3 regions of the Pseudodesulfovibrio piezophilus C1TLV30 genome follow, and region 1 is predicted to be linked to each of the others. Evidence: predicted binding sites of a transcription regulator. Region 1 holds the regulator's gene; each other region holds the start of a gene.
The links. The regulator sigma-54, encoded in region 1, starts transcription at its own class of promoters, with help from an activator protein. The targets are predictions, from matches to a motif close to CTGGCACGGNNNNTGCTT.
Positions count from the first base shown of each region.

Region 1 (3,282 bases):
GTAGCAGAAGGGAGTGTGAAAGCCCAAAAAGGGCGTTCACGAGGATCATGTGGCAAGTTGATTTATTTTGTCAGTCGTCAAGTGCTTCGGATGGAAGATAATCCTCAATTACAGGATGGTCCTAACAGTTTAACAGGTGACGTCATTAATTTTTACGCCAAGGAAAATCGAAGTGAGGTTGTTGGTGGAAATGGCAAGAGAGTACAGGCTGTTTTTATGACCCCTGACAGTGTCAAGGTGCAATAATGTCTGATGGTTTGATAGCAACAAATCTGTCCAAAAGGTACGGCCAAAAGGAAGTTGTACACGGCATAAATCTGGAACTGAATCCACAAGAAGTCGTTGGATTGCTTGGGCCAAATGGTGCAGGTAAAACAACTACTTTTTATATGCTTGTTGGGATTGTTAAGCCAAATACTGGGCAGGTTTCTTTGTCGGGGAAAGCTCTGACGAATAAACCTTTGCATGAGCGGGCTCGGCTTGGGGTGAGTTATCTTCCTCAGGAAAATTCTATTTTTAAAAAACTATCAGTTCGTCAGAATCTCGAAATAATACTTGAACAGACGTCTTTGAGTTCCAAGGCTCAGAAAAAAAGAGCTGAAGAGTTGATGGAGATGTTCACTATCAGCAAACTTGCGGATCAAGCAGCCATGTTTCTTTCAGGAGGGGAAAGACGTCGCTTGGAAATTGCAAGAGCGCTCATAATGGATCCGAAATTTATTTTGTTGGATGAGCCTTTTGCCGGTGTTGACCCTATTGCTGTTATTGATATTCAGGATATCATTTCCGTTCTGAAAAGCATGGGGATAGGGATTCTTATTTCTGATCATAATGTTAGAGAAACATTGAATATTTGTGATAGAGCATATCTTGTCTACGAGGGGACTGTTATTCTCGAAGGGACTCCAGATATTATCGTGCAAGACAGTCGAGCTCGTCAAATCTATCTCGGTGAGGATTTTCGTCTTTGATTTCTTTTTTTTGTGCCTTTCAACTCATTGATGATTTACACATACCGTAAACATTGGTACACTTCTTTCATATCATTTTCTCTTTCTCATTAATCCAATAGTTACAATATATTACTCAAGGAATGGCTTGCTTACAGATTTTCGCTGTGGCATAGTAGCAGCGAGATGTAGTAAAAAAACTATTAATGTAGAAGAATATAACTTGAAATATAGATCTTGTTTAGTCTTTAAGGCTTCATAATATGGGACTTGAACTCAGACAACAACTCAAGCTTTCTCAGCAACTGGTCATGACTCCCCAGTTGCAGCAGGCCATAAAGCTGTTGCAACTTTCTCGCCTTGAGCTTTTGGAAACTGTTCAACAGGAACTTCTGGAAAACCCTTTTCTGGAAGAAACAGAAATTGAGACAGAAATCCGAGAGAAAGAGGAGTTAACTGAATCTCAAGCAGAAGAAGAGCTTGTGCGGACAGCTGATTGGGAAAATTATTTGGGAGAATTCTCAAGTACTTCTAAGCAGGCGTCGGCACGTGATTCCGAGGTACCTGAAGAAGGACTTTCTTTTGAGGCTCGGCTTGCCTCAAAACCCTCACTGGATGGGCATATGAGCTGGCAAATGAGATTGTCTAATTTCTCAGAATCAGAAATTGCTATCGGTGAAATCATTATCGGTAATCTTGACCATAATGGCTATCTTCAGGCCACTAATGAAGAAATTATGAGCATGGTCGATGCTTCGGATGAAGAAATTGAAGCTGTGATTTTGCGACTCCAGCGGTTGGACCCTGTTGGTGTGGCTGCTCGAACGCCACAAGAATGTCTTCTCGTGCAAATGGATGTTTTAGGGCTTGATGATCCTATTCTGTTCTCCTTGGTTAAGGACCATCTGGAAGATCTCGAAAAAAACCGTTATAAGCCCTTAGCTAGGAAATTTAAAATTTCCATGGAAGACCTCAAGAGTTATCTTGATTTAATGCAGACGTTGGATCCTATGCCTGGGACCAATTTTTCCAGTACAGAACCTCACTATGTAAGTCCTGATGTCTTTGTATACAAGTACGGTGATGAATTTGTGATTATCCTTAATGAGGATGGGATGCCTCGATTGCAGATGAATTCATTTTACATGGACACTATGCGGGATGTTGCGGATAAGGAAAAAGATTATTTTCAGGAAAAGATGCGTTCTGCCGCGTGGTTGATGAAAAGTCTGTACCAGAGGCAGAGAACGTTGTATAAAGTAGTCGACAGCATCGTACGATTTCAAAGAGGTTTTTTTGAAGAAGGAGTTACAAAACTCAGGCCTTTAATTCTTAAGGAAGTTGCTGAAGATATCGAAATGCATGAATCCACCGTGAGTCGGATTACCACAAGTAAATATGTTTCGACTCCTCATGGTATCTTTGAGTTGAAATTTTTCTTCAACAGCGCATTGGATTTGAATGATGGTTCGCAAGTCGGTTCAGAAAGTGTTAAGGCACTCATCAAAAAAATGATAGCGAACGAAGATACTAAAAGACCGTTAAGTGATGAAAAAATTGGTGAAATTCTTAAGGATGAGCTTGATGTTAATATAGCTCGACGTACTGTTGCCAAGTACCGTTCAGCAATGGGAATTGCATCTTCTTCAAAGCGTAAACAATATTTCTAAGTTCAGTTTCTTTCACCTTTTGAACAGGAGGTAGTGTATGAACATAAGCTTCACTTTCAAGAATTTTGAGCCGTCTGACCATTTGAAGGGTTATGCACAAAAGAGATTTGAAAAGATAGGTAAGTTCGTTCCCGACTCCGAAGCAGATCTCCAAGTCAATCTTTTAGTAGAAAAGTTTCGGCACAAGGCTGATGTTATTTTGAATGCTGACAACATTCATATCTCTGCATATGAAGATTCAGAAGATATGTATTCTACCATTGACATGGTTTTGGATAAGCTTGAGGCTCAACTGCGTAGAATGCGTGAAAAGGTCAAGAATAGAAGCAAGCAGGCTCGTGGCAATAAGGTTCAAATGAACTTCTTTTCATATGACGATGTGACAGGAGAACATATACCTACAATTGTTGGCACTGATAGTTACGAAGCAAAGCCAATGTCAATAGATGAGGCTGCGGAGCAATTAAACACGTTTGATAATGAATTCCTCGTTTTTCTGAATGCGGAAACTGAGGATGTTAATGTAATTTATAAGCGAAAGAATGGCGATTACGGATTAATCGACCCTGGTAATTAAATTATGAAACTCGGTGATTATTTAGAAAAGAATTTCGTTCTTTTCAATCTCGCCTCTGATACAAAATCTGAGGCTTTGACAGAAC
Region 1 is NC_020409.1:574,907-578,188, reverse strand. It holds gene BN4_RS02840 (LptA/OstA family protein) at 1-246, shown strand, start outside; gene lptB (LPS export ABC transporter ATP-binding protein) at 246-971, shown strand; gene rpoN (RNA polymerase factor sigma-54) at 1,214-2,620, shown strand; gene hpf (ribosome hibernation-promoting factor, HPF/YfiA family) at 2,658-3,197, shown strand; gene BN4_RS02820 (PTS sugar transporter subunit IIA) at 3,201-3,282, shown strand, end outside.

Region 2 (3,282 bases), 1.1 Mb from region 1:
AGATGGGCAATGCGCATGAAATAATCGGGCCAGGGAAGTCTATTGGGCATGGTCTTTCCTCAAACGGTCAAGCTGGTGTGCAACGAAGGGTCTCTTCTACCATTTCTTGAAACGAAAGGAAACGGCCAGCACCGGGAAGAAGCTGATCAGATGGATGGGCGGAAGTATTTGGAAATGATTTCGTGATATTCACTGATGCCGTTTGGTCCGTTCTTTTTCAGGTCATCCAGAGCTGTCTGGATTTTAAGGATTTCGATGTCGTCAGTCAGTGGATAAAAGGCATAATACATATCCACGTCGCGGAATTCCAAAACCATTTCATAATCGTTTGGATCAATGCCTATTTGCAACATGCCGTACAGGGCTGATGATTTAGGAAAGGCGAGAAGGTCGATCTGCCCTGAGTGGAGCATTCGAATCGCCTCATCATTATGATCAAATCGAGTCAGATTTTCCAGGGGCACGCCCTCTTGTACGAGGATCTTTTCCGGGGCACTTCCCTTGATTGTGCCTATGCGAAATGAAGTGGCTTCCTGGAAATTTTTAATGGGGATATGAAGTTTTTTCGAAGCGATGAGGCCAAGTTTCGCCGTATAAATCGGGCCGACCCATTTAAACTCTGCAATACGGGATTCGGTGCGTGCCATACCGAGGCAAATCGTCTTTGGCGTGGTTCGGGTTATGTCGTATGATTCCTGCCAGGGAGCGAAGACTATATCGTCAATTGTGAAGGCGAATCCGGCTTTTTCCATAATTCGGATCAGGACATCACTGGCGATGCCCGAGGCTTTGTCGTCCTGAATAATTTTGATAGGAGGAAGTTGGGTGATGAAGGCTTTGAAATCTCCCGCCGTCGAAAGAGACGGAAGGATCAGGATAAAGAGCAGAATGCCCATTGTTATATTACTACGATGGTGCATGCTTGAACGTATAAGGAGTGGCTTTTTTTTGGCAAGAGGAAAACGAGGGTTATAATGGCTTGAGAATAGTGGTACCCCGGCCTGGGGCACGATTCAGCCTCCGCCTCCTCCGCTACAGGCAGTCATGGGCGCGGTAGGGTGTGACCTTTTCGACTGGTTGTCTCCAGATTCAAGGTTGGCGAACAGACGTTCATGAGCTTTCCCGTTGCCTCTGCACCATACTGGGAGGCAAATAGGTTTATGCTCTCGTCCAAAGGTCAACTCCTCAAATGAGTGCCCACAAGCACTGCAACCATATCCGTAGATAGTTGCGTAGGTTTTAGTGTGTCTATACCGATTTTATGGATATGAAGAGGGGCGCGTTTTTTTCTTGAAGAAGTCAAGATTCGTCCTTTTGCACAAATTACACAGTATGTGCAGAAAATAATGCAGACAATTGCACTTATTTATGTGCACATGATCTTGGTATCTGCGATTTATTTAAATAATACAGCATGATAAGAACTTTGGCACGGCAGATGCTTATACCAGTGGCAAGAAGATCAACACACTCTCATCTTCCTCCGAGCAAATGTTTCATTCGAACAGTAATTTTTTACAGAAGGAGTCATCACATGAAGAAAAACATTACCATCACAGCTCTGGCCACAGTCCTGGTTCTCGGTATGGCAGCAATGTCAATTGCAGGTCCCGGTTACGGCCACGGTCGCCGAGGTGCTTGCGGCGGCAACGGTCCGAACTCGGCCTATAGCCAACTCTCGCCGGAAAAACAGGCTGCGGCTGACAAGATTTTTCAGAAGTACGCTGATCAGATGTCTGAATTACGGACCGCCATGTGGACCAAGCATTCCACACTGCAAGCCATGATCAACGGCGGCGATGCCAATGAAAAGAAAATTGGCAAGCTGACTTCAGAAATCTCCGAATTGCGTGACAAGATGCGCGACATGCGCGGGCAGATGGGTGAGGAACTGGCACAGGCTACCGGTATTACCTTTGCGGGCGGATTTGGCGGGTGCCCCTCATATGGCGAAGACGGGTGCCCCGGTTTTGGTGGCCCCATGGGGCCTGGATTTGGTCGCGGCCATGGTGCGCACAACGGCATGTACTAGATGAACATTTCCGATTAACGGGAAAACAGGAATAGGCGGAGCGGTTCTTCACGGGGAAGAATCGCTCCGTCATAAATTTCTTTGAATGTCATGGGCCATGAATTCCATGGTCGGCATAGTGGAGAATGAGGGCTGGCATCAGGGATTGCATCCGGGGGATGATGCAGGGAGATCACTGATTGCATGCGGCTGAGTTGCTTTTGGCCCTTCTCCATGAGAACCTGACGCTGTCTTATGGCGTAAAGGATGTCCCCTGACTCGAAAGACACGGTTTTATAGTGGCGAGTCTGTTTTTTTGTTGCCAGTGGCAATGAAGCCGCCGGAACCGATCGGCTTGAGTCTTTTTCGACCTTCCCATTGCACTCGTTTAACCTGATGTCCTGCCATTTCCGGTGGATCTTGATGGGGGGCGAAGGCAAAGGGGCAGGCATGATGGTACAGCCCCAAAGATGTTTACAACGCACCCTGGGGAGACTAGAGAGGCGCGATGGAAGTCCATTCAAGCGGGAAAGAAAAAGGGCCGCTGGTTGCCCTGGTTCTGGCACTGATCGTGTTGGGGCTTGGCAGTCTGTATCTGACGTGGCGGTCGATAGCCCATCAGCGTGAGCTGGTGGAGGATCACATGATCATGACTGGCTCCTCCATTTTGCGTGGGGTTGATAACAACCTGACTCGTATCATGCGTTCCTTGCGTATGAATTCCCAGGCCGCTCCCCTTTTCCCTGCCATGGCTGAAGAACTTTTCACTGAACTTGCCAAATCCGAGGATATTGTCTTTATCACTTTGTATGATGACGACAGCCATGTGCTGGTGACATCCGACAAGGGCAAGAACAATCCATCTCTAGAGTTGCCGGGAAATGTGACTCGTAATATCGAAGTTGGTCGGGCCTGGCATGTGATGGCCGAATTCGGCAAGCAGGGAGTGCTCATTTCCGGCCTGAAGGTCAACCCCGGCATTGCCGCGCTGGCGACGGGCAAAGCCCCGCAGGGGAGGGGAGACGGCATGATGCATCAGGGTATGATGATGGGACAGGGACGCGGGCATGGAGCGGATCGGTTTGATCGCGAACCTCCGCCGATTTATCTTGTCGTCGGATTCAATGCTGAAAAGCATCTGGACCAATTCCGCCAGTATCGTCGGGCTGCAACCTACCAGACAGGGTATGTCTTTCTCGCCGCAGTTGTTCTCTGGTCATTGGTTTTCGCATATCTCAGAAGACGGGGTGAAGGCCGCAAGCTTGTTCGCA
Region 2 is NC_020409.1:1,692,534-1,695,815, reverse strand. It holds gene BN4_RS08170 (deoxycytidylate deaminase) at 1-50, opposite strand, end outside; gene BN4_RS08165 (substrate-binding periplasmic protein) at 147-896, opposite strand; gene BN4_RS08160 (Spy/CpxP family protein refolding chaperone) at 1,535-2,032, shown strand; gene BN4_RS08155 (hypothetical protein) at 2,047-2,463, opposite strand; gene BN4_RS08150 (two-component system sensor histidine kinase NtrB) at 2,520-3,282, shown strand, end outside.
Region 2: BN4_RS08160 (Spy/CpxP family protein refolding chaperone) is a predicted target of sigma-54. The motif match lies at 1,427-1,444, and genes of this name have one in related genera.

Region 3 (3,282 bases), 1.0 Mb from region 1:
CAGGGCAGTACAATGGTATCTGGAATGTTGAGGGCTGGGTGCCTCCGTTGATTGATGTCTCCAGATTGGCTGCCATGAGTTCCGGGGTGGAGCGATTTATCAAACGGCTCGGCGCGATGATCGAGGCGTTGCCCGCCGGTTCACCGGAAAGAAAGGCTCTCATTGATAAACGTAAAAGCGTATCTCAGGCTTTAATGAAAGATATACATATGCTCTATTCCATTCCGAGCTTTGGCGGCAGAGACCTGCCCTTGTCAGAGGTTGTTGTCGGGGAAGGGGGAATCCCCACTGGCATGGGTGATTGTTGTGCTCCGAAGCTTCTCGGCCACGCCGCCCGTCATTCTCTCAAGCCTCTTGGGTTGGCCGAATTTTATGTGGGCAGGGAAAATCGTTCGAAAAGCCGGATGCACGGCGGCATGTATTCAGCCTGTTCTGAAAAATGCCAGCGGATTCTCGGGCATATGCTCTGCGGGACGAGTGAAACATGACTGTTGTCCCTGAAGGCCTGAATATTCATCACGAAGATCCGTTATTTATTGTTGTCGAAAAACCGAGTGGTCTGCTCTCCGTTCCTGGAAAAGGGGAGGCCAATCAGGACTGCGTGGTCAATCGACTCAAACAGCTGTATCCCGATTGTATTGATCAGCCTTCCGTCCATCGGCTTGATCAGGATACGTCGGGGCTGATCGTCATGGCTCGGACTGAAGCTGTGCACAGGATACTGTCAGGGCAGTTCATGGACCGCCTGGTAGGGAAGCGTTATATAGCTCTTCTCGAAGGCCTTGTCGAAGAACAGGCCGGTCTTATCGAATTGGCTTTCCGCCTGGATCCGGACAATCGCCCATATCAGGTTTATGACCCCGAGAAGGGCAAGCTTGGAACAACCCGGTGGCGCATGCTTGGTGTGGAGAATGGAATGACTCGTGTGGAATTTATGCCCTTGACCGGTCGTACCCATCAGCTCAGGCTCCACGCTGCCCATAAGAAGGGGCTTGGTGTCCCCATCGTAGGAGATCGTCTCTACGGGACCGGCACAGCGCCAGGACAGCTGAAATTACATGCTTCAATTCTCCGTTTTCGGCATCCGAAAACACGACAACCCATGGAATTTGTCTCGCCACCTCCTTTTTAGACGGATTTGTGCTTCATCAGAGCAAAGAGTTCTTCTCTTAGTGATCCTTTTTTAGCGAAAGTGGCATTTCGTCAAGGAAGACTCTGCCTCATGAGAGTGTCAATCGTGGATATCAGGGGGTATTTTCCCTTTTTTGGAGAGATGTGTTCCCATTTATGTTATTATTTAACTTATTTATTTCAACAAGTTAAGGAAATAAAAGTTTTTTTTTGCAAAATTGTTATGCCAAACCATGAAAAAAGGGGGTGGAAACTACAATTTCGTATGATTATCATGCTTCAAAAGGATGTCTGAATCTATAACATGCCTTTATGATTACTTAATTATCATTTGGCACATAACTTGGTTATAGCTTCGGCTAGATAATAAAGGGTCAGGCGCCCTTTGGCCCGGATTGAGCCGGAAAATCCATTTTTACTTGCCTGAAGGAGTATTTACATGAGCGGATACCAGACTCGTCAGACCGCCATTGCTGCGGTGACCAACTACCAACCGACTGTTAAACCACTGAATTTTGCAGAGACATCCCCGACGGACGTCTTTGGTTCCAATGTCTTCAGTGACAAGGTCATGAAGGCAATGCTGCCCAAAGAGATATATAAATCTCTGATGGCCACCAAACAGGCTGGCGAAGAAATGGACCCGACCATCGCCGGTCCCATTGCCGCCGCCATGAAAGAGTGGGCCATCGCAAAAGGTGCAACCCACTACACTCACGTTTTCTATCCTCTGACTGGGCTGACTGCTGAAAAGCATGATGGTTTCCTGTCCCCTGACGGCCAAGGTGGTGCTATTGCAGAATTTGACGGTAAGCTGCTCATCCAGGGCGAACCTGATGCTTCCAGCTTCCCGTCCGGCGGTTTGCGCGCGACTTTCGAGGCTCGTGGATATACTGCCTGGGATTTGACCAATCCGGCTTACATTCTGGAAAATCCCAATGGTACCTTCCTGTGCATTCCCACTGCCTTCATTTCCTGGAAGGGACATGCGCTGGACAAAAAGACTCCGCTGCTGCGCGCAAATCAGGCTATTAATAAAGCCGGACGCCGCTTCCTGTCTCTCTTTGGCAACGATGATGGAAACATGGTTGTTTCCAACGCCGGTCCCGAGCAGGAGTATTTTCTGCTTGACCGTAATTTCTACTTTGCCCGCCCTGACCTGATGGTCTGCGGACGGACTCTGTTTGGCGCCAAACCTGCCAAGGGGCAGGAATTGGATGACCACTACTTTGGTGCCATCCCGCGTCGCGTTCTGTCTTTCATGCTGGAAGTCGAACGGGAACTCTACAAACTCGGCGTGCCTGTCAAAACCCGTCATAACGAGGTTGCTCCTGGCCAGTTCGAAATCGCACCGCTCTATGAGCAATCCAACCTGGCCACTGATCACAATCAGATGATCATGACCACTCTGAAGTCCGTTGCCAAACGTCATGGCATGGCGTGTCTGTTGCATGAAAAACCGTTCGCCGGTATCAATGGTTCCGGGAAGCACCTGAACTATTCCCTGTCCACTCCGACTCAGGGTTCTTTGTACTCTCCGGGCGATACTCCGGCTGAGAACATGCAGTTCCTGGCTATCACCGCCGCCACTATCCGCGCTGTGGAAAAATACAGCAAGTTGCTTCGTTCCGTTGTTGCCAGCGCTGGTAACGATCACCGTCTGGGTGCCAATGAAGCTCCTCCTGCCATTATTTCCATCTTCCTGGGTGGAGAATTGGCAGAGATCTTCAACCAGATCGAGTTGGGTGATCTCAAAGGAACCGAAGCCAAAGGCATGCTCCGTGTCGGTGTCGATACACTGCCTCCGTTGCCAATGGATTCCGGTGACCGTAACCGTACTTCACCGTTCGCCTTCACCGGCAACCGTTTCGAGTTCCGTGCTGTCGGTTCTGATCAGTCCATCGCCGGTGCTCAGGTAGCCCTGAATACCATGATGGCCGAATCTCTCGATTTCGTTGCCGATGAGATTGAAAAAATCACCAAGGGTGATGCTTCCAAACTCAGCGCTGCGTGTCAGAAGGTTATCCAGGGTATCATGAAGAAGCACGGACATGTTGTCTTCAATGGCGATGGATATGCTGATGCATGGCAGAAAGAAGCTGCCAAGCGCGGTCTGCCCAACCTGAAGACCACCCCGGATGCGCTGCCCGC
Region 3 is NC_020409.1:1,620,235-1,623,516, reverse strand. It holds gene BN4_RS07800 (hypothetical protein) at 1-488, shown strand, start outside; gene BN4_RS07795 (RluA family pseudouridine synthase) at 485-1,132, shown strand; gene BN4_RS07785 (glutamine synthetase III family protein) at 1,571-3,282, shown strand, end outside.
Region 3: BN4_RS07785 (glutamine synthetase III family protein) is a predicted target of sigma-54. The motif match lies at 1,463-1,480, and genes of this name have one in related genera.